DNA from 2 places in the Tepidibacter sp. Z1-5 genome. Region 1 is predicted to be linked to the other one. Evidence: riboswitches for the same ligand, from Rfam matches in the RefSeq annotation. Region 1 holds a riboswitch; the other holds the start of a gene.
The links. A riboswitch is a leader RNA that binds a small molecule or an ion and turns the genes downstream of it on or off. The one in region 1 is predicted to bind cyclic di-GMP.
Positions count from the first base shown of each region.

Region 2: another riboswitch for cyclic di-GMP. It lies ahead of WJW32_RS02955 (HD-GYP domain-containing protein); the one in region 1 lies ahead of WJW32_RS09865 (type II secretion system protein).

Region 1 covers NZ_JBBMMD010000038.1:19,001-36,440, forward strand. The annotation lists gene WJW32_RS09820 (YecA family protein) at 1-642, opposite strand, end outside; gene WJW32_RS09825 (carboxypeptidase regulatory-like domain-containing protein) at 888-4,787, opposite strand; gene WJW32_RS09830 (PilW family protein) at 5,126-5,671, opposite strand; gene WJW32_RS09835 (pilus assembly PilX N-terminal domain-containing protein) at 5,686-7,842, opposite strand; gene WJW32_RS09840 (type IV pilus modification PilV family protein) at 7,854-8,240, opposite strand; gene WJW32_RS09845 (hypothetical protein) at 8,237-9,466, opposite strand; gene WJW32_RS09850 (PilN domain-containing protein) at 9,466-10,026, opposite strand; gene pilM (type IV pilus assembly protein PilM) at 10,037-11,095, opposite strand; gene WJW32_RS09860 (prepilin peptidase) at 11,114-11,860, opposite strand; gene WJW32_RS09865 (type II secretion system protein) at 11,937-12,371, opposite strand; cyclic di-GMP riboswitch class II at 12,685-12,768, opposite strand; gene WJW32_RS09870 (type II secretion system F family protein) at 12,765-13,982, opposite strand; gene WJW32_RS09875 (type IV pilus twitching motility protein PilT) at 13,986-15,035, opposite strand; gene WJW32_RS09880 (GspE/PulE family protein) at 15,045-16,727, opposite strand; gene WJW32_RS09885 (DUF881 domain-containing protein) at 16,747-17,430, opposite strand.
Region 2 covers NZ_JBBMMD010000013.1:2,352-19,791, reverse strand. The annotation lists gene WJW32_RS02965 (DEAD/DEAH box helicase) at 1-1,051, shown strand, start outside; gene WJW32_RS02960 (methyl-accepting chemotaxis protein) at 2,127-3,902, shown strand; gene WJW32_RS02955 (HD-GYP domain-containing protein) at 3,985-4,947, opposite strand; cyclic di-GMP riboswitch class I at 5,151-5,237, opposite strand; gene WJW32_RS02950 (YdcF family protein) at 5,414-6,001, opposite strand; gene WJW32_RS02945 (hypothetical protein) at 6,216-6,377, shown strand; gene WJW32_RS02940 (aminopeptidase P family protein) at 6,549-8,342, shown strand; gene WJW32_RS02935 (DUF1343 domain-containing protein) at 8,456-9,631, shown strand; gene WJW32_RS02930 (hypothetical protein) at 9,653-9,835, shown strand; gene WJW32_RS02925 (hypothetical protein) at 9,855-10,055, shown strand; gene WJW32_RS02920 (SpoIIE family protein phosphatase) at 10,375-12,279, shown strand; gene WJW32_RS02915 (SpoIIE family protein phosphatase) at 12,413-13,795, shown strand; gene WJW32_RS02910 (ATP-binding protein) at 13,820-14,206, shown strand; gene WJW32_RS02905 (methyl-accepting chemotaxis protein) at 14,244-16,238, shown strand; gene WJW32_RS02900 (STAS domain-containing protein) at 16,250-16,528, shown strand; gene WJW32_RS02895 (GNAT family N-acetyltransferase) at 16,656-17,153, shown strand; gene WJW32_RS02890 (EcsC family protein) at 17,176-17,440, shown strand, end outside.

The DNA.
Region 1 (17,440 bases):
ATGTTTATAAACATCTTTATTCTTTTCATATATATTGTTAATATCCGCTACTATAACATCCTTAATTTTTTCAGATATAGATAGTACAGTATCTATAAACTTGTTAACTTCTACAACATTAGCCATTCTACCTATTATTAATTCTCCAACTTTTAAATCCTTTAATACATTGATATCTTCTATGTACATTTCTTTATCAAGTATTAAGTCTTTAAGTACAGCTTTATCTTCTTCTATGTTTAATATTTTATATATAGTTATATAAGACTTTAATTTGCTCTTTAATATATTCTTTTCTATTACATTTAATTTATTTTTATTTTCTTCAAAGAATGATATAGCTATAGTTTTATTATCGCTAGTTATATAATCTTGAAGATAGTATGTATTAAAGAATGAATTGAATTTAGAATTTATTTCTTTATCGTCTACTATATAGAATTTATGTTGTGCATTAATATATTCATCATAGAATTTATCTTTTCTAGAATAAGCATATAATTTTTGAGTTATACTTATATCGTGCTTTTGTGAAAAATCAACTTTTTGTTTTAGCATAGAATTTTTTTTATCTTTATTTAAACAGCATTTTTTATATTTTTTCCCACTATTACATGGACATAAATCATTTCTTCCTACCAAGTTGTGTTTCCTCCTTCATATTTTATTCATTTGTTTTTGTTAATATACAATATTGTATTATATCATTGTTTGTTAAAACATTCTACAAAATCACTTTATATTTTTGTTATATTATTAATATTCCTTAGTATATATTTCTATAAGTGAATGTTAATATCCTTTTATTGTTTACTGTAGATAAAAAAGAATAAAGAGTAGACATGGATTTTGTCTACTCTTTATTTTTTTAAATATTATGTTACAATTCACTCTAAATTAGGCAATGGTACAATTTTGATTTTATGTGTTGCTTTTTCTGAATTCACTTTTATATCAACCTCCGCAGAACCTATAGATGAGTCTTTAAGTGCCTCTACATTGTATATAACCGTATAATTCTTTCTTTGTTTTATCTTTGAAGTTTCAATTTTTATTATTTTTCCTTCTGTTGTAATATTAATATTAGAAAGTGAATTGCTAAAATCAATGTTATTTTCATCTATGCCTTCATATATTTTTACTTTGTCTTTAGATATATTTATTGTATCTTTATCTTTATCTTGAATTTCTAAAACTATATCCTGATTTTTAACATTTTCAATTTCTGCACCTAGACCTATTTCGAATCCTTTTACCAAATCAATCTCATTATTTAGTTGGAATTGTCCATTTATAAACATTCCTGTTGTTATTTCAACTTTACTTTCTGCTGTAATTATATCTACCTCATCTATATTCTTAGATACTGTACTTTTATCTACATCTTCATAAATTATTGTTGCATTTTCTAAATTATAAGTTCCTTCCTCTTCTGCTGAAGCTATTACTTTAATTTCAAATTTTTTATCTTCAATAGATGGTACATACTTAGTTTTATCTGCACTTAATTTATAAGTAATAGAACCAATATTCCAAGTTATCGTATTATCTATAGCAGTAACTCCGCTCGGAAGGTTATCTTTATCTATTTTTATTCCTTCAGGTAAAGTTTCTGTAAATGTAATATTATTAATTACATTTTCATCTGATAAATTTGAAATAGATGAATCTATATTTTCAATGTCTTTAGGTTTTATGTTATAAGTTATCTCAAACTTTTCATCAACCTCAACATTATTCTTACTTATTGTTCTATCAAACTTAAATTCTGCTTGTTTTCTTTTAACAACAGTTATATTAATTGGATTAAATTCCTGTTCTCTATTTGCTTTTCCATCAAAATCAGTAAAAGTCACTTTTGATTTACCGTCTTCACTCAAAACATAATTTCCTGGTTTTGTAGTGCTTAAATTAACCTCAACTTTTATTGAACCTCCTGAATATTTATACACAGTTTCACCATTTTTTATAACTTTAGTATATTCTATACTAGGAATATATTTTATAATTTTTTGCCCTGAAATAAAGTCATTTTTCACATATTCAGGATACTCGTCTGTTATTTGTATATTAGTTAAAGATATCTTATCCTTATATTCTTCGTCTTTCTTGTAAGTGCCTATAGCTGGTATTTCTGATGGTGGTTCAATTATATATTCTATCGTAAAATCATTGTTTTCTAGTACTTTATCTCCTTCAATAATACGCTTAGATATTGTAAGTTCTGTTTTTGCTTCAACTGTAAATGCTCCATATATACCTTCTCTAGTAACCTTACCATCTTTTCCTGTTCTAAACGCAATATAGTAATCACCTGTTTCAGATGGGAATTTAACTCCCTTATTTCCAGTGAATATAGTTTTAGTATATTCTCCAGGCGAATTATCTTTAGATGGATAGAACCAGTTTGCTTCAACTTTTTGAGAACTATCATTAACTAATCCATTGTCACTATAAACCATTTCAAATTGAGCTCTTCCACCCCAATTGAAATACTCTAGATAAATAGGATAATATTTATCTGCTTTTAAATTATATTTATTTGCTTTAGTTCCAAAAGTTGAACTTTGTACTTTTAGCATATCTACAAAAGCCGTTGTTTCTCCATCAACCGTTATATAACCTTTACATCCATCGTCTGATTTTACTCCAAAACCATATTCACCATCTTTTGGAACTTTGATGTACCCCCAGAATTTTGATGCTTCTTTATAGTCTAAATTTTCATTTCCGCTAGACCAAGCCACATCCATATTATTCATGAATATAGAATTCGTATCCCATCTTTTACTTTTAGTTCCATCTTTCTTTGTATATTCTTCCCATTTACCATATTCTGATGAATTTGATGAATATGTTGCAGGTTTATAAGTTGTTCCATCAAACGGAGCTTTAAAAACCAAATCTGGCTTATTCCAATCTGATTCATTCTGCATAGCCTTCATATGGCTTACATCATAGCTTCTTTTATTTAAATAACCTTGCTTTTCTTTAATTACATCTTCATTAATAGTTTCTTTATTTAAGTCAATGTCAATCCATCCATCCGGTGGCATATCTTGAGGTTTTTCTGATGTTTTTATAAATTGATATTCAAAGAAATTTACATCTTCTCCTTTAACATTTATATCAGCATAAGCATCTCCTTGAAGTATTATAGATAAATCTTTTTTATTAACTGTTTTATATGGATTTTGAGAATTAATATCAAGTTCATCTCTAACTCCGGAAGTATCTCTCACTTTTATATTAACTTGTGGTAAATTTTTATTTATATTATTAACAACAGCTATAGCAGTTCCTGTATTCCCTGCTATATCTCTAAATTCAAATGTAAAGCTTCCGTTTTCTGTGAATGTATAAGTCAATAAACCATTATTATTAGTAACTGTAACATTCTCACTTGGTACAAGTGTTGCTATAACACTTTCGATCGTCGGATCTGTTGTGCTATAATTAATCGTTGCTGTTGGAGGCGTCTTATCTATATTATTTATCTCTAATCTTCCTATATCTGATTCATTTTCATACCCCTCATATACATCTTTTCCTCTTGCTTCAATAGTGTTATTTTCAGTTATCGCAACTGGACCATTATATGTTTGCCATAATCCATCTTTACCAACTCTATATTCTTTTATCTTAGGATTATCTTGATAGTTAATAGTTACTGTTACATTCCCATTAGTTGGTGTTTGAGGTGTGTATCTAAAAGTAGGTGTACTAAGCTTTGTAATCTCTTTCAATCTAAAGTTCACATTGGTATATCCTCCCCCTACAACTACATTTTTTGCTATAGTTTGAGATCTATACCCTGGTTTAAAAGCTGTAATCTGTGCCTGACCTGCCGGAATACCTTCTAATCTATATCTACCATCGTTATCTGTAAATGCAATTGCAATACCTTCTCCTGCTGATACCTTTGCTCCCGCTAATATATTTCCATTGGTATCACTTACTTGCCCTTCTATTGTAGCTGTGCTAGAGAATTCCTTAAAGTTAATCAGTAATTTTACAAAGTCAATTGCATAGCCATCTCCTGTTCTACCATTCCTATCATCATCTATTTTTACAGATAAACTTCCATTTGATACCAACCCCAAGTATCTATCTGGAATTTTAAAAGTAATCATTTTCCCTCTTGGTCCAGATTGATCTAGGGCATTGATTATCTTTTGTAGTTCTGGAATCTCTATATCATTTAACCAAACCTTATAATTAATATTTCCACCACTAATTCCTTTTGCATTTCCAGGCTGAATATCGTCTACAAACATTTGCAAAACAGCACTTCTAACAACCATTCCATTTAAGTAATTATCATAATTTAAATTTATTGATTGTACTTTATTAGGTTTTATATAGATTTTATTCTTTTTTCTACCAACATAGTTACCATTTCTACTTGTTTTTTCAGTATATCCATCTCTATTAACTCCAGTAGACTTATACCTGCTATTATAATCGTATCCAGATACTACCATAATTTTATCTAATCCATCTGGTTCATCATTTGGTGTAGCCCACGGAAAACTATGAACAGATGTGTCTTTTCCAGAGAAAGGATTGAAGTTCAAATCCCAACCAAATCCAAAATTATCAATATCACCTGCTCTGATCATTAATTGAGCTTCATCAGTATCTCTCTTAACAGCTTTCTCTAAGCTCCAATCACCATTTTTATCATCATATTGAGCATAAGAAGTTTTCGGAAAGATTATAAATAAACTTATTATTATATTAAAAATTAAAATAACACTTGTTATTTTATTAAGCTTTCTTTTCACATATGCCCCCCCCCTTAAATAAAATTAGTATTAAAATAAATCTTTCAAATTACATTTTCATCCATTTATTTAATTATATGTAAAAGAAATTGCAAATACAATAAATGAATAAAAAAAACTCAGAGATTTAAATCTCTGAGTTTTTTTATTCATTTTTAATTATTCTAATTGTAAGCGTAAAGAATAGACGGATACGTATCTGTAACTTTCATTGTAATTCTTGACACTCCATCTATTTGTGCATAAGATGAAAAAACTCCTAATTGACTTAATGTAAGTATAAATACTCATGCTAAACTAAGTATTCTTTTCTTTTTCATAAATGCTCTCACCCTTTCTTATTTTGGGTAATTTCTAAAATAAACTTCATCTTCGATAGTAACATTATATTTATCTCTTCCTATTTTTTCACCATTAATTATCACTCTAATTCCTTTACAATCTTTATAACTATTAGAAATAGGCTCTATTTCAAAAGATTTTATATTTATATTTTGTGTTAGAGGTGAGTTTCCGAAGTACAATGTTTTATATTGAGATTTATCTAATTCTGGATACTCTTTAAATTCAAAAACTAAATCCTTTGTTCCATTTTCAAATTCAATATGCTTTACCTCATTTTTTTTATCATCTTCTAATATACATGAATTATCTTTACCTTTTATACTATTTATACCCTGACTTCCTCTAGCTTTATCTATAAATATATTCATAGCATTTTGAATTTCATCTTGAACCGTTATTTGATTATCTGCCCTAAAGAATGTTTTATAGTTTGATATAAAAAATAAATTTATTGCTCCAATTACTATTGAAGTTATAGCTAATACAATTAGTAATTCTATTAATGTAAATCCTTTTTTATTTTTTAAGATATATCTCATTTTGCAACCTTTCTTTATTTTATCTTTTCCCACTCACTAACTTTTATAAATTTTGATAATGAAATTTGATCTTTACTCTCTTTTAAATTGCATAAAACCTTTATTTTTTTCTTTCCCTCTTGATCAAATAAATTTTTTAATTCTTCATCTTGAGATAATTTATTTAGTATATAACTATTTAATTTATTTCTTCCATAATCATTACTAAATTTTTTAGATTTATCATCTTGTATACAAATATTTCCTTTAGCAATTATAATTCCTTCAAAATCAACATTTCCTGATATATTAATATCTCCACCTGCTATTATTATTCCTTTTATTTTTTTATTTCCACCATTTAATGTATATCCTTTATTTAAATCAATATAAATTATTTCTCTATAATCTTCTTTTTCATCTTCTTTTTCATCATGGCTTTTAGGCTTTAACATTTTATCTATAGCTATTTTAGGAAAAGTATAGTTTTCATTACTGTCTAAAATTGTTTTTATATCTTCTTGTGGATTTCCCATTGCATTCACATAATAATCATACTCTATTTGATTCTTCTTAAACCTAGAATCATAAGTAGTTGGATTATCCTTATCACCCTTAATATTTTCTTTATCTATATATGCTCCAATACTATATTTAACATCTTCAATATTTATCTTGCCATTACCAAGATTTAAAATATTGTTTCCTGCATTAGCTTCACTTATTAACATTAAGTATTTTTTTCTTTGTTTGTATAAAGGATTAGAGTCATTCTCCACTTTATCCATCAAAAGCAATGGTGAAAAATACTCGAATTTAATAATATTTGGATCATATTTTGCATGTATATTCTCGTCATAATATACATCTGAATAAGCTTTATAATTTCCTTTTACAGATACACTTTCTCCAGTTTGATAGTATTCATCTCCAATCTCTATATATGAAGTTCCTGCTATAAATGTTCCTTTATATTGGGGATCATACCACTTACCATTTCCTTTTCCAGTTATTTCAATAGTAGAACTATCCGTTCCTATACTATCATTATTTATAACTATACCACTGCTTTTGTCATGAGTTGTCTTTTCATTACTTCCATCATTAAATCCATAATAACTACCATCAATATTTATAGTTGCATCTTTTCCATTTAGTTCTATATCATCATAGGTATTTACATCTCCATTTATAGTTATATTAGAACCTGTATTTCCATCAGGAATAGACAAACTATTGCAAAATATTTCTCCATTATTTACAACATTTATAGTGGAATTATCTTCTCCAGTTTGAAGATATGCTCCTGTTATTATTTTTCCATCTACATTTAAATTTCCTGACTTATTGTCATATCCTACTTTAATTCCTTTAGTTTTAATATTAGGATTTTCTTCATTTCCATATGCATATATGTCACCTTTTACTTCTACTTGTTCTCCTTTTACTTTTATATCTTTATCTGATAATAAGGCTTTTGTCCAAAGCACATTTTCCGTAAATTCTTCTATTTTTTTATTTGAATAATCTTTATAATAATCAGGTATTTCTATAGAAAATTTACTTTTAACTCTTTTTTCAATACTATCTTTGACACTAGTGGATTCTAGAACGAGTTCAAATATATTATTACCTTCACTTATATTATCAGATTTACTATATGGAGTTTCACTATTTATACTTACAGAAGATGTATGAAAACTTTGAGAATCTTTTAATTTTATAAGATGATTATTTATATAATCTTTGTAACCTTGTTTATCATCATAGCCTTCTGCAAACCAAAACTGCATATCCTTCTTAAATTCTTCTTCATTATTTATACTTCCATCCCTATTTACATGTGTACTGATTTCTTTAATTTCTTCATATTTGGTGTCCCGCATATCTTTATCTTCGATTTCACTCATTTCATTTACAAGTTGTTCTATTTTATTTAGTTTTTCATCTACTCTTTTTTTACCTTCCGTAACACCTTTTTGTACTACATCTTCTATAACAGCATAGGCTTCTTCAAGTCCTGATTCAGCTAAATAAAAAGATTGTTTTGATTTCATATCAATTTTTTTCATTCTTAAATTCATGATACTTGCGGATAATATAGCAGTACCTAAAATACTAAGTACTGAAAATGTCATTAATACCATTATTAAGGTAGACCCTTTTTTATTATTTAAAGTTTTTCTTATCATAATATCTACCCCTAATCTATTTTTCTTAATCCTACTAGCTCAACTAAATCATGATTATCATTTTTCTTTTTAACTTTTATTGTAATCTTAACAAGCTTGTTATTTTGTTCATATTCCTGAACTATTTTTTTTATTTCAAAACTCTTATAATTATCATCTTCTATTATTTCTTCATCTGGAAGCACTATATTTTCCGAATCCGAATTATCCAAATCAGAAAATTTAACCCGCTCCATATACTTTTGTGCTAACTGATTTGCAATCATCTGGTTTTCTGAACTCTTATTTACTTTTATTGTATTTACAAAAAAAGACGATAATGGAACCAAAATGATTCCAAGTATCGCTAAACTGACAATAAGTTCAACCAATGTCAAGCCCTTATTAGATTTTATCATTTTATCACCTTAACAGATCCATGCTTATTAACTACTTTTACTCTAGGATTTTTAGTATCTTCATAATCAACATTTACATTTAATTTTAAATTTGTTTTGTTAATTAAAGATAGATTTATACCACTAGTATCTTCAGTGCTATTCCTTTTATTACTTATAATATTAAGATTTACAGTAGTTCCCTGTGGATCAAATTCTATCATATCATTTTCATAATCTTTAGGATAAGATTCTCCTTGTGTTTTATATTTGTAATAATATTTTTTATCAACTTGAATTATTTGGAATTCTACATTTTCAAAGTTTTGATTATCTGCGTATACATAGCTTCTACCTAACTTATCCATAGCCCTTCCCATTATCACAGTAGGTAAATCTGAAGATATAGGCTTTACAGTCATAATAAAGTCATTATTTACAACATTATCATTTTCATTATATTCAGAATATCCACTAAAAGGAACAAACGGATCATCTTTTCCATATCCATTATCAAAATCCCACGTTAAATACTCTTCGTCCTGTTCATGAATTTTGGGAACAGAGTAAAAATCTAATGCAATACTTCCTGTTATGCTATTTTCCTTAGTTACAATTCCTTCTTCATCTGTATTGTTTTCTTTGGATTTAGATACTGAAATATTATTTATAAGTATCTTTTTATCGTAGGTTTCTATTCTTTCTAAAAAACTGATTAAATCTTTATATTTACCTTTATAACTAATTGTTGCAGTCATTTTTTCAGTTTCGTTTGAATTTTCTTCTTGATCTTCATTATTTGCTTCATCATTCTTTACTTTTTTATTACCTTTATATTCTTCTGATAGACTTTTGATTAAATAATCTTTATCTTTTTTTTCTTCTTTTTTTACATCAATTTCATTAATATCTATCTCAGAAAAACTAATCGAATTCCCTTCTAAGTTCGATTCTTTAAGCATTTCATCTAGAATCACTATTATTTTTTCTTGATTTATACTTGGGAATAAAGGTTTTGTCATAGACTTTATCTTAGCATTTATAATTTTAAAGTTTTTATATACTGGATTGTTCTTAGATATTTCTAATTTGACTCTTTCAACCTCAGCTTTTTTATCTATTACCTCTTGCTCAATATTATCAAGCTTTGTAAAATGTGGGCTTAATATAAATTTATAATATCCTCCTATAATAAGCATTAACCCTAACACTATTAACATAATTTTTTCTCTTTTACTTAATTTCACTACCTTTCACCGCCTTTCAAGGTGCACTTTAAGGCAAATGTGAAGTTCTCAGATTCATCCGATTCTTTGCTTATATTAGATATATGTACAGAATTAAATATATCTAATTGCTTTAAATTATATTCAAGCTCTCCTATAGATGTTCTATTCATTCCTACTCCCTGTATATTTACATTTATTCCATCTACACTCATAGACTTTAAAAATAAATCTGTAGGTAGTTTTGAAGATATCCTATCCATTAACATAGTATTGATTTTATCTGCCTTATTCATTTCTATGTTAATATCACTTACTTCATTATAGTATTTTTTCATGATTTCTGTTTTTGTTTTTTTCTCATTCACTTTAGCTAGCTCTTTAACTACTTTTTCTGAATTTAAATAATCTTCATACTTTGATTTTTCTTTTTCTAATTTTTTAATTTTCATATTTGTATATACCGTAAATCCACCCATAGATATAATTAATATAATTATGCTTGAAATTATTAATATATTATTATTCTTTGATTTTTTATTTTGATTTATATATGGTGAAAAAAAGTTAAAATCTCTCATAACCATCTACCTACTTTCGTATAATTGATCCTATGCAGTTTAAATATTGATTCAGATTTATATCTTCTGCTTCTTTACCAAGCTTTATATTAGACATTTTTTCTATTTTTACAGCTTCAATATTTAATTCTTTTTTAAAGTGATCTTCTAATCCTTTAATCTCCGATCCTCCACCATATAAATATATTTCTTCTATTTTATTTTCTCTTTTTGTATTTTCATAATATCTAAATAATCTTCTAATTTCTTGTATCCAATTATTAACAGAGTCTTTTACTACATCATTTAACATTTCTAATGAAATAAGACTATTGTTATTGTTTAAATTAGAATTTTCTATTTTTCTTTTTTCAGCTTCTTCTAAAGATATATTAAGCATATTTGCAATATTTATATCTATTTCATTACTTCCAACAGGTATAACTCTACTAAATTCTAATATCCCGTTAGAAATCATATTTAAATTCATGTGATTATGTCCTATATCTATAACAGCAACAGTTTTATCTAAACTGGAATTTTCATCATTAATAGTAACCTTAGATTTACATAATTTAGATACAGCATTTGAATTCATATCTAAAGCTACAGGAGTTAAATTTAATTCTTTTATCAACTTCAAATAATCTTCTGCTATTGTTTTCGGAAGTGCCGCAACAATTATTCTTCCTTTTTTAATATCTTCTTCCATAAAAGTCTCTAAGATTTTGTATTCTATTATATAATCATCAAACATAATAGGTAAATACTGTTCTATCTCAAACTTTACCATTGTATCCATTTCTTCTTCTTTTTTAGCAACAGGTAGTGTTATTTCTCTATTGATGATTGATGTACTCTGAACTGTACAAATTGTCTTTTTAGTTTTTATTTTTTCACTATGTATATATTTATTTATCACTGACTTTAAATTTTCTATATCAAATATCTTTCCATCTCTATACGAGTTAGAGGGAGTTTCTATTTCCATAGCTTTTTCAACTGATACATTATTTTTACTTTGTTTTCCTACTACTATTCTTATATTTTTACTTCCTATATCTATAGACAACACTTTATCATTAAACAAGTTATTCCCCCCATTAATCTAGCTTATTGTTTTGAGTATATACCAATTTATGATTTCATCTCCATAACAGATTGTTATAAAAGCTGCCATGGCTATAAAAGGCCCAAATGGAATGAAATCTTTTCTACTTTTTATTTTAAGATATATTAATATCAATGAAACAACTGCCCCTATAATAAAAGATAACAAAGTTATTAAAAGAATATATTTATATCCCAAACTAAATCCTAACATCCCCATGAGCTTAATATCACCACCACCCATAGCGTTAGTTATTAATGCAATAATTAAAAACAATCCCCCACCTATAATTAGTCCTATTAATCCATTCAAAGAATCACCTTTAAAATTATGTACTATATGTATAATAAAACTCGATATAATTCCAAATATTACAATTTCATCAGGTATAATCTGATGATCATAATCTATAAAGCTTATAACTATAAGAATACTTGAAAGAATTGCATATTTTATAAATAAAATGGACATACTAAATTTTAGATATAATATTAAATAAATTAAAGCATTTAGTAATTCAACAGTAGGATATCTCCTAGATATTTTTTCACTACAATATCTACATTTACCTCTTGTCCATATAAAGCTTATTACTGGGATTAAGTCGATGGGCTTTAGATTAGTACTGCATCTTGGACAGTGAGATGGTGGAAATGAAATTGATTCTTTTATTGGTATTCTATATATACATACATTTAAAAATGAGCCTATAAGAAGGCCTAGGGTTAAAATTATGAAGTTCATAAGTTTCTCCTTTAAAAATAATAGGAAGTGATTAGCCATGGGCTAATCACTATTATAAAATATTAATATTGTTATATTAATTTGCAAATATTCCTGCTGGTGTTGGGAAAGCAACATTTGCAGCTGTTCCATCAGTTACAGTAATATCTCCAGCAGTGCTTATCGTAACTACAAAATTCGCACCTGCATTAGACATCTGTGGTGTAGGTACAGTTTGAAGATAATTTTCTAACTCCGCTTGATCCCCAGCAGGGCTAGCTGCACCTACTGTAATAGTAGATGCTGTTGCTGCAGGTACATCTATTTCTCCCTGTGCTATCAATACAGCAACTGAATCTGCTATTGTTTTAGCATTAGTAATATCAGCCTGTCTTCTTGCATCATTTGTTATCCCTCCAAGCCTTGGCATTGCTAAAGCTGCTAAAATTCCTAATATTGCAATAACTATAATTAACTCTATTAAAGTAAAACCTTTTTTATTCTTTAATTTCTTTTGAATAGCTCTTAACATATTTTCACCTCCTTTCAAATAAAATTATTATATTTTCATCTACCACAACTCCTAAAAATGAGACTTATTAAAATGTTAGCTACTTTTGGGTTAATATTTTACTATGATACTTAGGTTGAGACGTTGAAATATATGTTAAAAACTTCTTTTGTCTGACCGTAAGGGAGTTTAAGAAGTTTTAATATATTTCATAAGGCTCAGCCTTAGTATTATTAAAACATTGACTAAGTAGCGGTATTTTAATAAGGTTCATTTTTCGATTAACCTCTCTCTAGATAAAACTAAAGCCAAATAATCAAACAATTTCTGCTCAATACTTGGCGGTCGGTTGCACCACTAACTCCATATCTTCCAGGTGCCCAACTACAGAAAATACTTCACAGTTCCCATATATTATTGTATCGTATTCATCATATCAAACATAGGCATTATCATAGCTATAACTATAAATCCAACTATACCACCCATAACAACAATCATAATCGGCTCAATCAACGTCGTTATTTGCCCCAATGCTGTTTCTAGTTCTTCATCATAAAAATCAGCTGTCTTCTCAAGTATTTCATCAAGCGAGCCTGATTCTTCTCCTATTTTTATCATAGAAGTAACCATCGGTGGAAATACTCCTATCTTCTCAAGAGGACTTGCAAGGTCTATACCTTTTCTAACCTCTTCTTTAGCTTCAAGTATTCCTTTTTCTACAATTATATTTCCTACAATCTTTGCTACAATCTCAAGTGCCTGTATTAAAGGTACTCCACTTGATAATAATGTAGATAATGTTCTTGTAAATCTTGATGTAATTATCTTTTGTGTTACTCCTTTAACTATAGGTATTCTGAAATTTATAATCCCTATTAACATTTTCCCACTTTCACTTTTAGCATACTTTATTATACCATATATTCCGACAAAAAGTGTCAACAAATAAATATACCAATAGTTTTTTATACCATTACTTATGCTAAGAAGTATTCTAGTTGGAAGAGGTAGTTCAACTCCACTACTTTCAAACATTCCTACAAAAGTCGGCATAACAAATGTTAATAAAAATGTTACTACCCCAACTGCTACTATACTTAATATTATAGGATATGCCATAGCACCCTTTATCTTGTTATTAATTTTATTTTCTTTTTCATAATGAAAAGACATTCTTTCCATTATTACATCTAAGTTACCACTTACTTCCCCGGCTTCTACCATATTAATAAGTAGTTCTGGGAATACATCCTTTTGTTTTTTAAGACTTTCGGAGAATGTAAGTCCCTTTTGAACATCATCATGAACATCTCCAATAACTTTTGCTAATTTTTTATTTTCAGTTTGAAGTTTCAAAATATCTAAACAACTTATTATTGTAATACCTGCATTTAATAGTGTATAAAACTGTCTACAAAAAATCGCTATATCCTTCGTTTTTATTTTTTTAAAATAATCTCCAATTCTTATCTCTTTACTTCCTTTATCTTCTTCTACTTTCATAGGATAGTAATTATTTTGCCTTAGCATTGACAAAACTTCTTCTTTTGAATTCGCTGTATACTTTCCCTCAATCTTCTTACCCGATTTATCTATAGCACTGTATTTATAATTGGGCAATATATTCACCCCCTATATATATCTACTGACCATATCCTTATCTACTGCATAAGTTAATAATGATTCTTTCGATATAATTCCTTTCAAATATAAGTTCCTTAGTTCATTATCCATAGTCTGCATTCCAAATTTTGTCCCTGTTTGTATGGATGTTTGTATTTGATGTGTTTTACCTTCTCTTATAAGATTTCTTATTGCCGTAGTTGCTATCATCACCTCAAGAGCTGCAATCCTTCCACTGCCATCCTCTTTTTGAATCAATTGTTGAGATACAACCCCTTCAAGAACTGCAGATAATTGTACTAATATTTGATCCTGTTGATGTGATGGAAAAACATCTATTATTCTATCTATAGTTTTAGCAGCACCTATAGTATGAAGTGTTGAAAATACTAAGTGTCCTGTTTCTGCTGCTGTTAGAGCTATTGATATTGTTTCTAAATCTCTCATCTCTCCAACTAATATTACATCAGGATCCTGTCTTAAAGATGCTCTTAAAGCATCTGAAAACGACTTAGAATCGGTACCTATTTCTCTTTGATTAACTATACTTTTATCATGTCTGTGAAGATATTCTATAGGATCTTCTAATGTCAATATGTGAGCACTTTTGTTTTTATTTATGTAATCAATAATTGATGCTAGTGTTGTTGACTTTCCACTACCTGTAGGTCCTGTTACAAGTACAAGACCTCTTTGTTTTTTAGCTAGTTCTTTTATAACAGGTGGAAGACCTAATTTTTCCATACTTGGTATTTCTAAAGCTACAGATCTTATAGCCATGCAATATGTTCCTCTTTGTTTAAATATATTTACTCTGAATCTTCCTAATTTATGATATGAAACTGATGTATCTAATTCTCCTCTCTCTTCTAATTTTTGAAATTTTTCTTCATCTAATATTTGCTTTACTAAATTCAAATTATCATCTGGTAACAATATCTCTTCACCATACTTACTAAGTTCTCCATTTATCCTCATAACAGGTTGAAATCCAACCGTTATATGAAGATCTGATGCACCTAATTCTATTGTTTTTTGAAGTAAATCATATATATTCATATCTATCACCTAATTATTATTATTGTATGCAACTGTCATAAATTCTTCAAATGTAGTTGTTCCATTGAGTACAAGTTCTTTACAATTATCTCTAAGATTAACCATGCCCTCATCCATTGCTACTTTTCTTAATTTATCTATACCTTCATTATTATCTATTGATTCTCTTATATTTTTACTCATATTCATTATTTCATGAATTGAAGTTCTTCCTTTGTACCCTGTATTATAGCATTGTGCACACCCTTCACCTCTATAAAGGTTAGTGTTATCTCCTATATTAAGTATCTCTTTTTCTTTTTCACTAGGAGTATATGCTTTTCTGCAGTTAATACATATTTTTCTAACAAGTCTTTGAGCTATCGAGCCAACTACAGATGCTGATATAAGGTACGGTTGTATTCCCATATCTATAAGTCTAGTTATTGTAGATGGAGCATCATTAGTATGCATTGTGCTTATAACAAGATGTCCTGTTATTGCTGCTCTTGCTGCAATTTGAGCAGTTTCTGCATCTCTTATTTCTCCTATCATTACAATATCCGGGTCTTGTCTAAGTATTGATCTAAGTCCATTTGCAAAAGTTAATCCCGCTTTATTATTTACTTGAACCTGATTTATACCATGAAGCTTATATTCTACAGGGTCCTCTACTGTAATTATATTCTTATTTATTTGATTTAATTCTCTTAATATTGTATATAATGTAGTAGTTTTACCACTTCCTGTAGGACCAGTAATTAATATAATCCCATTAGGATTATCAATCAATTTATAAAATCTCCCTAAATTCCCCTCAGTAAAACCTAGCTGACTCTTTGAAAGTAAGAATGAACTTCTGTCCAAAAGTCTTATAACTATTTTTTCTCCAAATACAGTGGGTAGCACCGATATACGAAGATCTACTTCTTTTCCATCTATACTGATCTCTATTCTACCATCTTGCGGAACTCTTTTTTCTGCAATATCCATTTTTCCCATTATTTTTATTCTTGTGACTATTGCTGAATGAGTAGTTTTTGCAGAATTCATAATTTCCTGAAGCTGTCCGTCTACTCTAAATCTTATTCGAACATTTTCTTCGAATGGTTCAATATGTATATCACTTGCTTTCGCTTTTATTGCCTGCTTTATTATAGAATTTACAAGCCTAACAACAGGGGCATTATTTATATCATTTAATATTGCTTCATCTAAATCATTTATGTTATCTACCTCATATTGTTTTTTAAAATCTTCTATTGCCTTTTCAGCTATTTCTTTTCCATAACATCTATCTATTGCATTTAATATATCATGTTGTGAGCATATACAAGGCTCAATATCCATACTTGTAGCTATTTTGACATCATCTATTGCAAATATATTAAGAGGATCTACCATAGCTACCATAAGCTTACCTCTTTGTTTTCTTATAGGAATTAACTTATACCTTCTTGCTAAGCTTTCTGATATTAATAACGGAACTTCTTCATCTATTACAAAGTTCTCTAAATTAATATGTGGTATTCCCAATTGAAACTCTAGTATTTCTATCATATCTTGTTCTGTTATGATGTTATTGTCTATTAATATTTGCCCTAATTTTTTTTTAGAACTTTTTTGTTCTTCTAAAGCTTTTTCCAATTGTTCTTGCGTTATCTTTCCTGCCGATATTAGAATTTCTCCTAATTTAATTTTTTTGTATTCCATAACCAAGTCTCCTTGTTATTTAATCTATATTTATCTGCTTTAACTCTTTTTCTCGTGGCATTCCTTCAATAATTAACATATCATGTGACTTAATATCTATATCCAATCCATAGCTTCTCATATACTCGATTTCTGCATTTGGATCATTTACATACTTATTTAAAGTATCAGTATTTCCTATAATCTTTATTTCATAAGGCTGAACTATAGGCGTAAAATTTACGTTTATATGTCTTCCTGCTAAAGCAATAGCACTATATTGACTAACTCTTTGATTATTTATGGATATAACTTCTCCACCATGCTTTTTTATTTGATTGATCAATCTGACAAAAAAATTATTTGTTTCCATCAAATCTCCTAAATTTATATCTTCTTTTGTATCTATTTTTATTATCATACCCGAGCCTTGAACATCCTTATATCCTAAAGTCATTTTTAGATTATCTATATTTTCTTTCATACTTTTCCCTAATGGGTCATCTATTTTATTTTCTTCTAATATCTCCAGTTGATTGTTTAACTGCTCCTTCTTAACTATTAACTTTTTATTTTCCTGTTTAACTCTATTCACCTTATCTATTATCTGTTTATCAAAGAAAGAAAGTTCTCCAACTGTATTGTAATTACTTTTAAATTGAATTCCAACTCCCATTCCCAACACTAAAGAAAGTATTAATATATGTATATAGGATTTTTTCATAATTTTAACT
Region 2 (17,440 bases), on a different contig from region 1:
ATTGATAGATCATATGGAAAGAGGAACTATAGATTTATCTATGATCAAGTATTTAGTAATAGATGAAGCGGATGAAATGTTAAATATGGGATTCATAGAGCAGATTGAAGCTATAATAGAAAAACTTCCTAAACATAGGATAACTATGCTACTTTCTGCAACTATTCCTAAAGATATACAAAATCTGTGTAGATCATATATGAAAGATTACGAGCAAATAGAAATTGAAACTCAAAATCTAACTGTTGATAAAATAGATCAGGAAAGATACTCTGTAGATGAAGATGATAAATTTGAATTTTTAAAGGATATCTTAGTAGTTGAGAATCCAGATAGATGCATGATATTTTGTAATACTAAAAGAATGGTTGATGAGCTTTGTGATAATCTATATCCTTGGATAAAATCTTGTAACAAAATTCATGGTGGGATGGAACAGCAAGATAGAAGCTTAGTTATGAATGACTTTAGAAAAGGTAAATTCAGACACTTAATAGCTACAGATGTTGCAGCGAGAGGTATTGATATAGATGGTATAACTCATGTTATAAATTATGATACACCTGAGGATAAGGAAGATTATGTTCATAGAATAGGAAGAACTGCTCGTGCAAGTAAATCAGGTAAGTCTATTACTTTTGTAACAGAAAATGATATGAAATTTATAGATGTTATACAAAAGTATATAAATAAGGAAATAGAACCTAAAGAACATCCAGATAAGATTACTGTTGATGAATGTATAGCTGATTTTAATGAAAAAAATAGTACAAAATTAGATATGGGTCCACTAAAGAGTGAAAAAGTAAGTGAAGGAATTATGAAGCTTCATATAAATGCAGGTAAAAAAACTAAGATGCGCCCAGTTGATGTAGTTGGAACTCTTTGTAATGTAGAGGGAATGACTGCTGCTGATATAGGGATTATAAATATAATAGATGTTTCTACTTTTGTAGAGATATTAAATGGAAAAGGTGAAATGGTTTATAATGCTCTTCAGGGGAGACCTATTAAGGGAAGGGTTAGAAGAGTTAGTAAGTGTGATGAATAAGACTAATTGAATATAGGTGGTTAAATGGCAAAAGATGCTCATTAAAATACCGCTGATTAAGTCAATATTTTAATAAAACTAAGGATTATGAAATATTAACAAAAAATCAGCTACCTAGATTTCGTACAAACGAAATCTGGGTTATTTTTTTAGGGTCTGTGGGTTATTAAAAACTCTATTATAAATTAAAACTTCATCCCCTATTTTTACCATAGAATAAAAGACAAAAAAATAATACCATATTCTTATAAAAGAATTACCATTCGACAAGTACTCTAAAATAAGAAAGGTGGTATTATTTATGAAAAGCTCGGAACTGAAAAACTATCAGCAAATTTATTTAACATGGATAGTTTCCCTGACCAATCTCAAATTAATATTCTTTTAAGGCGAATGAATGCTACAAATATATCTCAATTTGAAGATATTCATAGTAAACTTTTCAAAGAAAAAAAATCAATCTGGATATCAGTTATCAGCTGCTTTGGCAGGAAAAAATGCTGAAACAGTTGCAATGTATCTCGATTCTGGAAATGTCCATTGCTCACATAGATTCAAAGACCTTCTAAATTCTTCTTTGGAAAAATATAGACATATCAGATTATGCTCAAGCAGATAAAACTGCTAGGGTATATGAGATTCCAAACACTGTTAGGAATAGGATTATAATAGTTTAAATACTAACAAAACAAGGAAGATTTAAATACTCTCACCTTATCACATTAGAAACCTTAGAACTACTAAGTTTTATTAAAAACATTTACAACATTAGCGGTATTTTAATGTCATTTGTTTTGGGATTAAGAGCTATAATTTTTCCAAATTAGAGATTTGATCAATTGGTATTTTATAGTGAATAAATAATTACATTTGTACGAAATTTAGGCAGCTAACATTTTAATGAACATCTTTTTTTGTTGTGAGCTAAGCGCTTAAGTAGCTTTCAAAAGAATAAAAAGTATTAACAGGTTAAATTTAATTGTAAATTGTATCTATTGTTTTTTTATTATTAATATAAAGAAAATTCAGAAAATATCCGATATATTAGTTAAGACTATCGAAAGGGGAATCCATTATGAAAAAAATAAGCGACAAAATAATATTATTGACAATTTTTGTATCTATACTTACAACATTGTTTATAGGTGGAAGTAATATCTATTCAATGAAAAAAGCAAATGATAATATGATAAAACTAATGGAAATATCAGTTAGAGAAGATTATAATGCAATGATTAAACAACAAGTTGATAGTGTTATAACTATGTTAGATAGTATATATAGTAAATATGAAACAGGAGAACTTACATTAGAAGAAGCCAAAAAACAAGGTGCTGATATAGTTAGAGACGTCAGATATGGAGAAGAAGGATACTTTTGGATAGATACATATGATGGTGAAAATGTTGTTTTGCTTGGAAAAGATGTAGAAGGAACTAATAGGATTAATCTACAAGATACAACTGGAAAGTATATAATACAAGAAATTATATCTAATGGATTAAAAGAAGGTGGAGGATATACAGATTATCTATTTCCTAAAAAAGGAGAAGAAAAAGCATCTCCAAAACGTGCTTATAGTAGAGCATTTAAACAGTTCGAATGGGTAATTGGAACAGGTAATTATACAGATGATATAGACGAGTTTATTGTGCATAAAAAAGATTTGCTAGAAAAGCAGGTTAATAATAGTATTAAAGTAACTATAATACTATCGGTAGTAGTGTTGTTAATATGTATTATTTTGTCTTTATATTTTGCTAAGAAGATAGCTAATCCCATTTTAGTAATAACAGATCTTGTCAACAAAACTGCTAATTTAGATTTAGCTTATGATAAAAGCTTTGAAAAAATATTTACATACAAGGATGAGACAGGTATTATATCTAAAGCAGTAGTTAATTTGAGAAAAGAACTTAGGGTAATTGTAGGTATGTTAAAAGAAAATTCAAGTGAGGTTTTGGACCGCTCATATGGAATATCAAATTCTACAAATGAAATAGTAGACGGAATAGAAAGTGTGAATATGTCTATGGAAGAATTAGCCTCTGGATCACGAGATCAGGCTGAGGAAGCTCAAATGAGTGTGACAAATCTTCAAAAGCTTGCAAATGAAATTAATGATTCGGTAGATATTTCTAAAAAAGTTAAAGAAGATACTGATAAGTCAAAGCAGGCAAATATCGAAGGAATAAAGAATATGAAAGCATTAGTAGATAAGTTTAAAGAAACAACAAAGGCAAATGAAGAAGTAGCTCAGAATGTAGAAATTCTTGCAGATAAATCCAATTCTATTGGACAGATAGTAAATACTATTGAAGATATAGCAGAACAAACAAATCTTCTAGCTTTAAATGCAGCTATAGAATCTGCAAGAGCAGGGGAGGCTGGAAGAGGATTTGCAGTTGTAGCAGACCAAATAAAAAAATTAGCAGAACAAACAGGATTATCTACAAAGAAAATAAGTGATATGATAGAAGAAATCCAAAGTCAAGTAGGTGAAGTTAAGATAAATATTGGGAAAGGTCAGGATATAAATAAAGAAGCGATTCTATCTATGCAAGAATCTGAAAGATCATTTAAAAGTATAGATGAAACTATCGAAAATATGACGAAGAATATAGATAGATTGGTGGAAAATATACATCTTGTGAATAAAGATAAGGATGAGGTTATAGTTTCAATCGAAGGTATATCAGCTATAACGGAACAATCAAGTGCATCTACTGAAATGGTTTTATGTTCTATGGAAGAACAAAGTAGTATAATGCAGAATATATCAAGTAGTGCTAATGATTTAAAAACTGTAGCTAATAGATTAGATGAAGTAGTTAAAAAATTTAGCTTATAGATAAGATTATACTGTACCCTATAGAGTAGACATTAAAAAGTTTATTCCATAGGGTATTTATATATAATATAAGAAAGTAATATTATTTATTAACTATGAATAGGGTTAATTCTTCCAAAAGATTATAATGTTTATCTTTTGTTTTAACAATAGGTCTCATTGGCATATATTTATTTTGTTGATATACGACACCTACATCTCCACTACTAAGCTTAACTTCCATACCAGTTGGATATATATAAATATTTTTTTTGAAAACTTTAATTATATTTTCATCAAAATATGTAGATGATTTTCCTATAATCTCTTCAAAAGCTTCAAAAGGCTGCAATCCTTTCTTTGAAATCAAATTATCATATTCATTACATATAGCAACTATTTTTGAAAACTCATATATATCATTTCCATTTTGTTGATTTGGATAACCTAATCCATCTACTCTTTCATGATGCTGAAGTGCTATTATATAAGAAGTAACATTTATTCCTTTACTATTTCTTAAAATATCTATACCTTTTACTGTATGATTTTCATCATCACTTAAAGCATATCCTATATCATGTAAAAATGCACCTAACACTAAATTATATAATTTTTCATAATTATAGTTTAAATTGATACCTATAATAGCAGAGAGAATAGCAACATTTAAACTATGAACATATATACTATTTTCTATATTTCTTACGCCATTAGAAACTGAAAGTGTATTTTCTGAAATAGATAAGTTTTGTAAAATTTCTTTAAGTAAATTTGTTATTTGTGATTCATCAAAATATCCATTTTTTTTTATAGAATTAAATGCTTCTTCTAAAAGCTGTATACATTTTAATTGCGTATTTACATCAATCACATCTTCTACTACAATATCTTCAGTTCCTTCTTCTTCAACATAAGCACTATAAATACCAAGTCCATTTAGTTTTTTTATAGCAAAATCTGACAGTTTTCCTCCTTTGTTTAATACAATATTTCCGTTTTTATTATAAACAGGTTTTGACAATTCACTTCCAACATGTTTGTCTGATAAAAAAATTAATTTCATATACCAGTCCTCCTTGATTATAATTTGTTATATTATTTTAATATCATTAGAAATCTATAAAAATAAAAAAAGATGTCTATAGGACATAGACATCTTTTGCCTTAACATTTTTATGTTATATATTTTAGCATTAAATAATTATCTGCTTTGAGATTTATTTAATACTCAAAATAAAACTTATTAAAATAAGCTTTATTTCACTTTTCGGCAAACTGGCAATCATAGAATTTATATCCCTTAGACCCATGTCTTTGCGTCCTTACCTTTAGGTAAGTTTGCTATTATCGTAATATATTATTTTGTTGTCATTAAAAAAATAGATAATAAAATAATTGGTATATTTTATTATCAATATATTCCATTATAACAATATTTTATTTAATATTAAAGGATTATTTATTATAATTCGTATAATATTAAAAAATAATAATAAATAATCAGTATTAATATTGCATTAATACAACTTTTATCTATCAAAAAAAAATGATTTTATCACTGCAAAGTACTCTCTTATAAAATATTTAGGAGCTATACTGGTTATCGTTTTAGAGGGCATACCATAAGGAATAAATCCTAATCTTTTAGCTATAAATTTAGATCTAAATAAATGAAATTCATTTGTAACAATCATAATTTTATGGTTGTCTTTACCATCTGATTTTTTTAGGATTTCTTTTGTAAATTTTAGATTTTCCATTGTATTTGTAGATTTATTCTCCTGTATAATTTTATTTTCATCTATTCCATTTAAAACTAAGTAGTCTCTCATAGCTTGAGCTTCAGTAAGATTTTCGCCTTTACCTTGACCTCCACAAACAACTATTTTAGCATTAGGATTATTTTCTATGAATTCTAAAGATTTATTCATACGACCTAATAATGTAGGCGATAAAACATCTCCCCAAAGACCTGATCCTAAAACTACTAGATATTCAACATCATATTCCTTATCTTCTTGGCCATTAATTATAATAAGTCCTTCAATCATAATAAAAGAAGATACTAATATTAAAACTATTATTTTAATTAATTTTACTATTAATGTTTTTTTCATACTCACTTCATCCTTTGTATATATTTTACTATATTTATAGTATATATACTATAACACAAAAAATGGTTATAAAAATATTACATTTATATATTAAAAAATAAGTTGTTAGGTACTAAAAAATTTTAAAGCAATTTAAGTATATTGGTAGCATCAAATTGATAATAAATGTAAAATATTATATAATCTAAGTTAAATGATGGCAGGGGATGAAAAGATGGAAGGAAGTTTAGATTTAGAAATTAATAAAGAAGAAATAACAAGTAATTTGGATAGTGTAGGATGTGTTTTTCAAGAGGATAGGTTGTTACCTTTTAAAACGGTATACGAAAATATAGCTATTGTAGATAAGGAAAAAAATCACAAGAAAATAAGGTAATAATAGAAGCCGAGGTTTTAAGTCAACCAAATGTTTCTATTGGAACAAACTTTCAAATTGAAAAAGCGAACTTAAATACTGATAGAGTATTTAAGTTCGCTTTGGTTAGTATAGTTATTGTTGAAGTGATTTGCATTAAATGGTAAATTAGAAGATGAGGAGGGATTTACCATGAATGTAAGAGATAGAGTATATGAACTTAGAAATTTAATGAAAAAATACGATATTGATGCCTATATAATTCCATCAGATGATAGCCATCAAAGCGAATATGTAGGAGATTATTTTAAGTGTAGAGAATTTATTTCTGGATTTACAGGTTCAGCTGGAACTGTAGTAGTAACTCAAAATGAAGCAGGTCTTTGGACTGATGGAAGATATTTCATACAAGCTGCCACTCAGTTAGAGGGAAGTAAAATTAAATTATTCAAAATGGGTGAAGAAGGTATACCTACTGTAGAAGAGTATTTATATGAATCTATGGAAATTGGATCTACATTGGGGTTTGATGGAAAAGTAGTGTCTGCTAAAATAGGGGATAACTTAAGAGATAAGTTAAGTGATAAAAATATAAAAATATCTTATGAATATGATTTGATTGACAAGATATGGGATGATAGACCAAAACTATCTGACAAAAAGGCATTTTTGATGGATATTAAGTATTCTGGAGAGAGCAGCAGCTCTAAATTATCTAGATTAAGAGAAATTATGAAACAAAAAAATGTAACTACCCATATTATAGCTACATTAGAGGATATAGCATGGCTATTCAATATAAGAGGGGATGATGTAAAGTACAATCCTGTTGTTCTTTCTTACTGTATAGTTAGATTGGATGAAGCATTTTTATTTATTGATGAGAATAAATTAAATGATGAAATATTAAAAGAACTAAATGATGTAAATATAAATATATTGTCATATAATGCTGTTTATGACTTTATAAAAAATATAGATAAAAATGAACGTGTATTACTAGATAAAACAAATATTAACTATGCAATTTTAAATAGCATACCTAAAGGTGTAGAAATTATAAACGATTTTAATCCGATTATGTTCTTTAAAGCTAAAAAAAATGATATAGAGTTAGAAAATATCAAAAATAGCCATATTAAAGATGGGGTAGCTTTTACAAAATTCATGCATTGGTTAAAGAAAAATATTGGGAAAATAGATATAACAGAAATGAGTGCCACTGAGAAGATAGAAGATTTAAGAAAAGAGCAAGATGGATTTATACAGCCAAGCTTTAGTACTATAGCTGGATATAAAGAACATGCTGCTATGATGCACTATAGTGCTACAAAGGATACAGATTATAAACTTGAAAAAGAGCATTTGTTTTTAATAGATTCAGGTGGACATTATATTGATGGAACTACAGATATAACTAGAACTATAGCTTTAGGTGATTTAAGTGATGAATTAAAAACACATTTTACTGCTGTTTTAAGAGGTATGATAAATTTATCTATGGCAAAGTTCTTACATGGGGTTAGGGGATATAATCTAGATATATTAGCTAGAACCCCTATGTGGAATTTAGGAATAGATTATAAATGTGGAACAGGACATGGAGTAGGATATTTACTTAATATACATGAGTCTCCTAATGGATTCAGATGGAAAATAGCTCCTCATATATTTGACAGTGAGATACTTGAAGAAGGAATGATAACAACTAATGAACCGGGAATATACATAGAAGGCTCACATGGTATTAGAATAGAAAATGAACTTATAACTAAAAAAGCAGAGAAGAATGAGTATGGGCAATTTATGAAGTTTGAAGTAGTTACATTTGCACCTATAGATTTAGATGCTATAGATGTAAATCAGTTAAGTAAATTAGAAAGAGATTATTTGAATAAATATCACGAATTAGTATATAACACTTTATATGATTATTTAGATGATGATGAAAGAGAATGGTTAAGAGAATATACTAAGAGTGTGTAAAACATTAAAAGACCATGTACAAAATTGTTGTACATGGTCTTTTAATGTTTTACAAAGAAACTAAAATCATGATAAACTTTAGATAAAATGAAATTTAATATGGGGGAGGTATTATGAAAACTTTTTTTGCTTTTTTAATTTCTCTATCTATGATTGCTTCAAATCCAACACAGCAACCAATAGATAATAAAGTTGTTCTAGGAAATGAAAGGTTGATAAGTGAATACAGTCAGTTAATAGATTCAAAAAATATAGGGGTTATAACTAACCAAACAGGGGTTGATAGCATAGGTCAAAATACTTTTGAAAAGTTATACAACTATGAAAATACTAATTTGGTGTCTATATATACTCCAGAGCATGGACTTAATGGATTAACTCCTGCGGGTAAATATGTAAAGTCGTATATGGATTCTAATATGAATATTCCTGTATACAGTTTGTATGGAAAAACTAGAATGCCGAGTGAGGACATGCTTAAAGATGTGGATGTTTTAGTTTTTGACATACAAGATATAGGGTCTAGAACATATACATACATTTCAACTTTAAATTATTGTATGATAGCAGCTCAAAAGTATAACAAACAAATAGTAGTTCTGGATAGACCTAATCCTATAGGAGCTAACAAGATTGAAGGTTTTGTTCTTGAGGATAAGTATAAGTCGTTCGTTGGAATAGACAATCTTCCTATGTGTCATGGAATGACTGCTGGAGAGTTGGCTAAGTTTTTTAATAGAAATATTGGTGCGAATTTAACTGTTGTACCTATGTTGAATTACAGTAGAGACATGATATATCAGGATACTGGATTGCCATGGGTTATGACATCTCCTAATATACCGACTATAGAATCTGCTTTTGGATATATGGCAACTGGTATTGGTGAAGGAACAGGAATAGGTCAAGGAGATAAGTTTACTTGGATAGGTGGGAAAGGGATAGACAGTAATAAATTCGCTGAGCTTTTAAATAATTCAAACCTTGAAGGTGTAGAGTTTATTCCAGAAAATAAAGGGGACAAGGGTGGAGTAAAACTTAATGTAACTGATTATCATAAATTTAATCCGTGTAAGGTTGGTACATATTCATTGACGTATGCACATTCTTTAACGAAATTTAAAATTCCTAAAAGTAGTAAAAATATAGTTATGTTTGAAAAAATAATGGGGACTTCAAAATATGGAGAGTTGCTTGAGATTGGATATACTCCTGAGCAGATAGTTGATTCTTATCAAGATGATTTAAATAAGTTTAAGGTCGAAAGAGAGAAGTATTTAATGTATTAGTATAGATTGGGGGGATAAAAAATGCCAGTTATAAGTTTTGATATTGAGGTTTTTATTCAACTTGTAAACACAATAATTTTATTTGGTATTTTATATTTTGTTTTTTGCGCTATTTTTAAATTACCTAAAAAAATTAAAAGCATGTCACAAAGAATAAGTAATATTGAAGAAGATTTAAAGAATATTAAAGATAAATTGAATTAAGTTACAAAAGGGTGATATTATGTCAGGGGAATATGTTTTAGATCGTTTGATTCTATTTTTGATAATATATTTTGCTGTTAAATTTGCGATTATAGATGTCCATAAGAAGTTAAGTGAGGAAGAATCTCCTTCAAGGATAGATATTATTGGATCTAGTTTAGAGGAAACTGCATTTAAGACAGTAAGTGAGATAGAGAAAAAATTAAAGAAAAAAGATTAAAAAAAATATATTAAAGTAATAAAATCCTGGTCTATTTATTAAATAGACCAGGATTCTATTATTTATCTCTAATAGGTATAATACCATAAATACTAATATTGTGTTGTATTATAAATCTATTTTCTGATTTGGTAATTTCATTTTTCACCTACGAAAAATAAATTCGATTGTATTCAGAATACAGAAAGGTGTATAATTTAATGAGAATGTATATGGTGAAAAATTTGGATGGAGTTTATATAGCCAAAAAAGGTTTACTTTTAAAATGACGAAGTTAATGTAAATATATACAAATTAATACATAAATAGGTGATCTTATATGGGAAAAATAAAATTTACTAATAAAGTCAGAGTAAAAATAACATTTGCTATGATTTTATGTTCTGTAATTACTGCATTATTGATAAGTAGTATAAGTGTATTTATCAATTATAATTTTAGTAAAAGAGAAGTTTTTGAAAAATTAACATTACTTTCACAAAGTCATTCTAATGAATTTAATAGTGATTTTAAATCGATTGAAAACTCTGTAAATATAATTAATCAGTATATTAGCGCAACATTTGATATTGATAAATTTAATGAAAAACATAATTTTTATATAAATGAATATGAACAAAATATGGATTCCATAATAAAAAAAGTTGCACAGATTTCAAATAAAGATCAGGGGATAAATATAAAAAGTGGAATAGAAGCAATTTATTTTACTTTTAATCCAGAACTTACAGGAGATGTACATGAGATTTGGTATGCTGATAAAGAAGGAAATGAAGTTTTAGAAAAATTAGATTCAGACCCAGATCCAAATGATCCATATATAGAGTGGTTTTATCCTGAAAATAAAGAAATGAGTTGGTATTATAATACTATAAAAAAGAAAAACGGTATATGGAGTGAGCCTTATGATGAAACTGATTTAGGTATAAATATAATTTCTTATACACAAGCGATATTTAAAGATGACCTTTTGATTGGGGTTGTAGGAATAGATATTAATACAAATCAGATGAGAGATACTATTAAAAACATAAAAATATATGATAGTGGATATGCTTTTTTAATGAATGAAAATTATGATTTTTTAATTCATCGTGATTTTAAGGTTAAAGATAACTTAAAATCAATATATAATCAAAAATTGAAATTCTTATCACAAGAAATAGAAAAAAAAGATTCGGGAATTATAGAATACAAATCAAATAAAAAAGGTGAAATATTAGGTTATTCTTATTTGAATAATGGTTGGATTTTAGCCTTTATAGTACCAACTAGTGAAGTTTATTCATCACTTAAAATACAAATAGTTTTGACTATGATAATAGTATTTTTATCAATTTGTATGGTTATGTTGATTGCGTTATATATAGGAAAAACAATTTCAAAACCTATTTTAAAAATAACACATATAATTAAAAATACAGCTGATTTTAATTTTAATGATGAGATTTGCTTGAAAAATCTGATTGAAAATAAAGATGAAATAGGTATAATGGCAAAAGAAGTATGTAATATGAGAAAAATATTAAAAGAAACAGGTGTTCATAAAGCGGCTAGAATGCAGATGAAATATTTACAAGAAGAATTTCCTCTTTATAATAAAGCTAATATGGATGTACTATATGTTCCAGCAAAAACAGTTAGTGGAGATTTTTATCACATAGAAGTTATAGATGATGATTTTGTTATAGGGGTAATATGTGATGTAAGTGGAAAAGGTGTTAGTGCAGGACTAAGTACATTAGCTTTTAATATTTTATTTCATGAAGCTATATTACACAATCAAAACTCTATTGATATACTAAATGATTTAAATAAAAAAGTAGCTAAATTTCTTGGAGAAACATATATTGCAGCTTGTTGCTTTAGTTTGGACTTTAAGAATAATATAGCGAATATAGCTGGAGCTGGGGTAAGTCAATTTATGTATGTTTCAGATAAAGAGTATTGTCAAGAAAAAATAATTAAAGGCGCATTTTTAGGAATGTTTGAAGATAGTAAATTTGAGCAAGAGATAATTAACTTTAAATCAGGTGATAAATTTTATTTTTTCACAGATGGGTTAGATTTTATAGTAGATGACGAAAAAGTAAGTAAAGATTTAATCCAAAGATTTAATAATGGAGATTTAGTAAGTTTTTTAAATAATAATTTAGGATTTATACAAGCTGATAATGAATTTATAGTAGATGATTGTACTTTAATTAAAATTGAAATAAAATAAATATTATATATGATTTAATTATTTAAGCAAATTATCAAAAATTTTGAAGGATTATGCTATAATACTAATTGGTGGTATTTTTTAGAAAAAATAATATATGAACTGTTTGATTGATATAGGAGATGAATATGAGTTGAAGTTAGAAAGAGTGTTAAAAGGAATTTCAGATATTATAGGTGTATATAATCCTGATAATACAGTTTTGTTTTATAATGAAGCTGGTTATGATTTTTTTAAAAAAAGTTATGAAGAAGTTAAGGGGAAGAAATGTTATGAGATGCTTAATAGAAATCAAAATTGTCCTAATTGTCTTTGTGAAAAAGCAATTGAAACTAAGCAAATAACACAGGGAGAAAAATATATTCCAGAAATTAATAAATACATGGAATATAGGTACAATCCTGTATTAGATGATTCAGGAAAAGTGATATTTGTTGTTGAACAATTAAGGGATGTTACTGAGAAAAAGAGTTTTGAGAATATACTTAAAGAAAGTGAAGAAAGATATCGCCAAATTGTTGACATATCTCCAGATGCTATAATTATTACAGTAGGTGGAGAAATTGTTTTGGCAAATAAAGAAGCTTTGAAATATCAGAAAAATCTTATTGGAAAAAGTGCTTATAAATATTCTCCTGATTTTGCAAAAACTATGAATAAGAAAATGAAGCAAATATTAAAAAATAAAACAAAAAAGACTACATTTGATTATAAAGCTGTTTTTAGTGATGATACAAAAATAGATATAGAAGTATCTTCAAGCTATTTGCTATATAAAGGTAAACCAGCAATTCTTTCTATAATTAGAGATATTACAGAAAGAAAAAGAGAATTAAATTCTGCTGCTAAGATACAAAAGGAACTTTTGAAAAAGCCATTTCCTCTTGTGAATAAAGCACATATGGAGTCACTTTATATACCAGCAAAGACAGTTAGTGGAGATTTTTTTTATACTCATAAAGTTAATGAAGATTTAATTATTGGAATAATTGGAGATGTGAGTGGTAAAGGAATTACAGCTGCTCTTAATATATCTGCATTTAATGTTTTGTTTAATGAAGAAGTTTTAATTAATAACGATCCATCTAAAATAGTTCATAGTTTAAATAAAAAGGTTGCTAAATATATAGGAGAAAGATATATAGCAGTATGTTGTTTTAGCTTTGACTTTAGAAAAAATGAATCAAAGATAGTAGGAGCTGGAATTAATCAATTTATATATCAAAATAATAAAGGTAATACTGAAAATCGAATTGTTAGAGGTCCGTTTCTTGGTATGTTTGAAGATAGTGAATTTGATGAAAAGATAATTCATTTTAAATCAGGGGATAAATTTTATTTTTTCACAGATGGCCTAGATTTCATATTTGACAATGAGGAAATAAAAGAAGAGTATTTTAAAACTATTACAATAACTGAATTAAAAAATAATATAAAAAGTTCTTTGAAGAGTATGTTAACTGATGTAGAAGGAATAAAAGATGATTGTACATTACTTGCATTAGAAATAAAATAGAATGAGGTGAGATTTAGTGTGAGAATGAAAAAAAATGAATTTATTTTATATGGACTAGATAATTATAAACAGGTTATAGATAGTGTTGTTACGGAACTGAATATTTTAAATGATTGTTTTGATATTAAACTATTACTTACAGAAGCTTTAACAAATGCTTTTAAGCATGGTAATAACAGTGATAATGACAAGCCTATTTATTTAAGATATATTTGTAATGATAAAAATATAGAATTTGAAATAGAGGATTGTGGAAATGGGTTTAAAAATTTAAGTATTCCAAATAAACTAGCAGATGAAAATTTATTAAGTGATAGTGGAAGAGGTTTATTTCTTATAAATTGTATTGCCGATAAAATAGAGTTTAAAGATAATAAATTAGTTATACAAAAATATTTAAATGTTGGATAAAAAATAAATGTTAATGAATAGTAAATGGAGGATAATAATGAAAAAAAGTTTGAAAACTAAATTGATTTCTATGTTTTTTATATTTATATTAATTCCGCTTCTTATTTTGGGGGTTACTTCTAGTATTATGACTTCTCGTTCAATACAGCATGCAACTGAGGAAGAACTAAGAGAACTTACTGAACAAACAGCAGAGATTATAGAACAGAGCATAAATTCTGTAAGTAAGTATGTTCAAGTTTTAATCAATGATGTAGATATAGTTAATACTGCAGCTGGATATAATGAAAACAATCATGAAGTATATACATATTTATTGAAATTACAAGAAGAAAACAAAAATCAAATAGAGTCTTTATATATAACAGATGCTTCTGGTAAAGAAATTATGAGCACTAGGAACGAAAAGACTGATATTGATTTAAGTGATAGAGAATATATTCAAAATGCATTAAATGGATCTTTTGCTCAAAGTGATGTTATATTAAACAAAGATAATAATGAGCCTGTAATAGCTATTGCGTATCCTTTAGTAATTGATAGTAAAGTTGTAGGTACAATATGTGCAAGCATTAGTTTTGATAATATTTCAAGTCATGTATCAAAATTAAGAGTTGGAGAAAAAGGATATGCTTACATGATTGATAAAAATGGAGTGTTTATCAATCATCCTACAAAAGAAAAAATATTGAATGAAAATATAGGGAGTATAGATGATAGTGAGTTAAAAGGGTTAGTAGATAAAATGAAGTCTGGTGAAGCTGGTGAAGGTTATTATACATATGAAGGAAGATATAAATTTGTAAAATTTGTTCCTGTTAATGATTGGACTGTAGTAGTAACAGCTGATTATAAAGAATATATGGCTTCAGCATTAAATATTAGAAAAATTACAATAATAATAACTATATTATCTTTATTAATTGCAATGCTTTTAGCCTATTTGATGACAACTAAGAATATTATAAATCCTATTAAAAATCTAGAAAAATTAATGATTAAAGCAGGAGAAGGAGATTTGACAGTTAGATCAAATATAACTACAAATGATGAAATACAGGTGTTAGGTGAATATTTCAATGATATGATTGAGCATCAATCAAATATAATAAAGCATGTTAGAATTGGATCAGAAGAGTTGACAGCATCATCAGAAGAGTTAGCAGCATCATCAGAAGAAATAAGCGCGTCAACAGAACATATAGCTGATAATATACAAAGTGTTGCATATAATGCAGAAAACCAAAATAAATCAATAATTGAAACATCTGAGGTTTTAGTTCAACTTTCAAGTTTGATTCAAATAGCAAAAAATAAAGTGATTACAGCTAAGGAAAATTCTGATAATACTATGAATGCTGCTAAACAAGGAAGAGTAAAAGTTGAAGAAACAGTTGAAGCCATTGAAAATATTAGTAAAGTATCAACTGAAACACAAGATGTACTTCAAGTTTTAGATGATCTTTCTAAAAAAGTTAGTGGTATTATCAGTACAATTAATAATATTTCAAGTCAAACAAATCTATTAGCGTTAAATGCTTCTATAGAAGCAGCCAGAGCTGGCGAACATGGAAAAGGATTCAGTGTAGTAGCTGATGAAGTTCGTAAGCTTGCAGAACAAACAAATGTTGAATCAAATGAAATATCTTCATTGGTAAACGAAATGGTAATTCAAATAGAAAAAGCAGTTAGTTCAATGTATATAGCTAAACAGGCAGTAGAAAATGGAGTTATTGTAGCAAAAGAAACAGATAAATCATTTATAAATATTATAGATGCAGTAGAGCAAATAAGTAATGATGTCAATCAAGTTGTAGATGTTACAAAGGATGAAGTTGCAAGTTCGGATCAAATAATACAGCTTATTGACTCTGTAGCAACTACTACTGAGACTACAACTGAAAGTAGTCAACAAGTTGCGGCAGCAGCTCAGGAGCAGTCTTCTATAATTCAAAATTTAGCGGCTAGTTCAGAAGAAACTAGTGCTATGGCGGTTAGCTTAAATAATTTAGTAGAAAAATTTAAAATTTGAGGTGAATAGAAATGAGTGAGATAAAAATATCAATGCCTGAAAATTTTGCAGTAGACGAAGCAGCAGAATTTAGACAGAATATGAATAATTTGATAGCCGAAGGCAATAAAAATTTTATGCTTAATTTTAGCGGTTGTACATTTATTGATAGTACGGGACTTGGAGTATTAGTAGGAATATATAAAAAGTGTAATGAGATAAATGGAAGCTTAATACTTAATTCAATAAATTCAAAGGTTATGAAGATTTTTGAATTAACAAGACTAGACAAGGTATTTGAAATTAAATAATTTAAAAGACTCAAAGAGTTAAATATGACTCGTTGAGTCTTTTTTTGTTGTAAGTCATATATAGAAATTAAAAAAACTATATTGTATAATTATGTAAAAATATTTAGTCATAGATTAGGAGGATAAAATGTTATTTAAGTCAAATGGGTTTAGAGTAGATTTAGTTGAAGATAAGGATTTAAATGAAATTATTCAAGTTTACAATTCTAATGAAAAATTTTTGATTAATCATATGGATAAGGAAAAAATAACAACTGAGTGGATGGTTGAAGAACTAAAATCAATGAAAGAAATGGGATTTTTATGTTGTAAGATAGTAGATATCGACTCTGAAAAAATAGTTGGAGTAGTAGATTTTAAGTTAGATAAGGAAACGTATTTATCTTTACTTATGATACACAATAATTATAAAAATAGAGGTTTGGGAAGTTTAATATATAAAGATTTAGAAAAATATATATTATCTTTAGAAAGCAGTTGTATAAGAATCGATGTAGTTACTGGTTATGATGATTCTGTGACTGAGTTTTGGCACAAAAATGGATTTGTTGATTTTGAAGATATACAGCTTAATTGGACAGGCAAGCTTTTGCCAGCTGTTTTAATGAAGAAGAATTTAAAATAAATACTGAATACAATATAGGTAGGTGATTATAATAGATTTCTATAATGAAATGGCTATAAAAGAACTTAATAATTGGAAGAAGAAAATGAGAAAAAAACCATCTTTGGTTGAAAAAGCGTCAAAGCATATGCAAAATAAGTTTAATAATTTGTTACCTGAAAAATATCATGAAATAGTAACTTCTGCTATAAAAAATATGACTAGAGTAGTTTTGTTTGGTTCGAAATATATTACTAAGAAACCTTATATAAATTTATCACTTCGACAAAGAGAAGAATTAGTGGCTC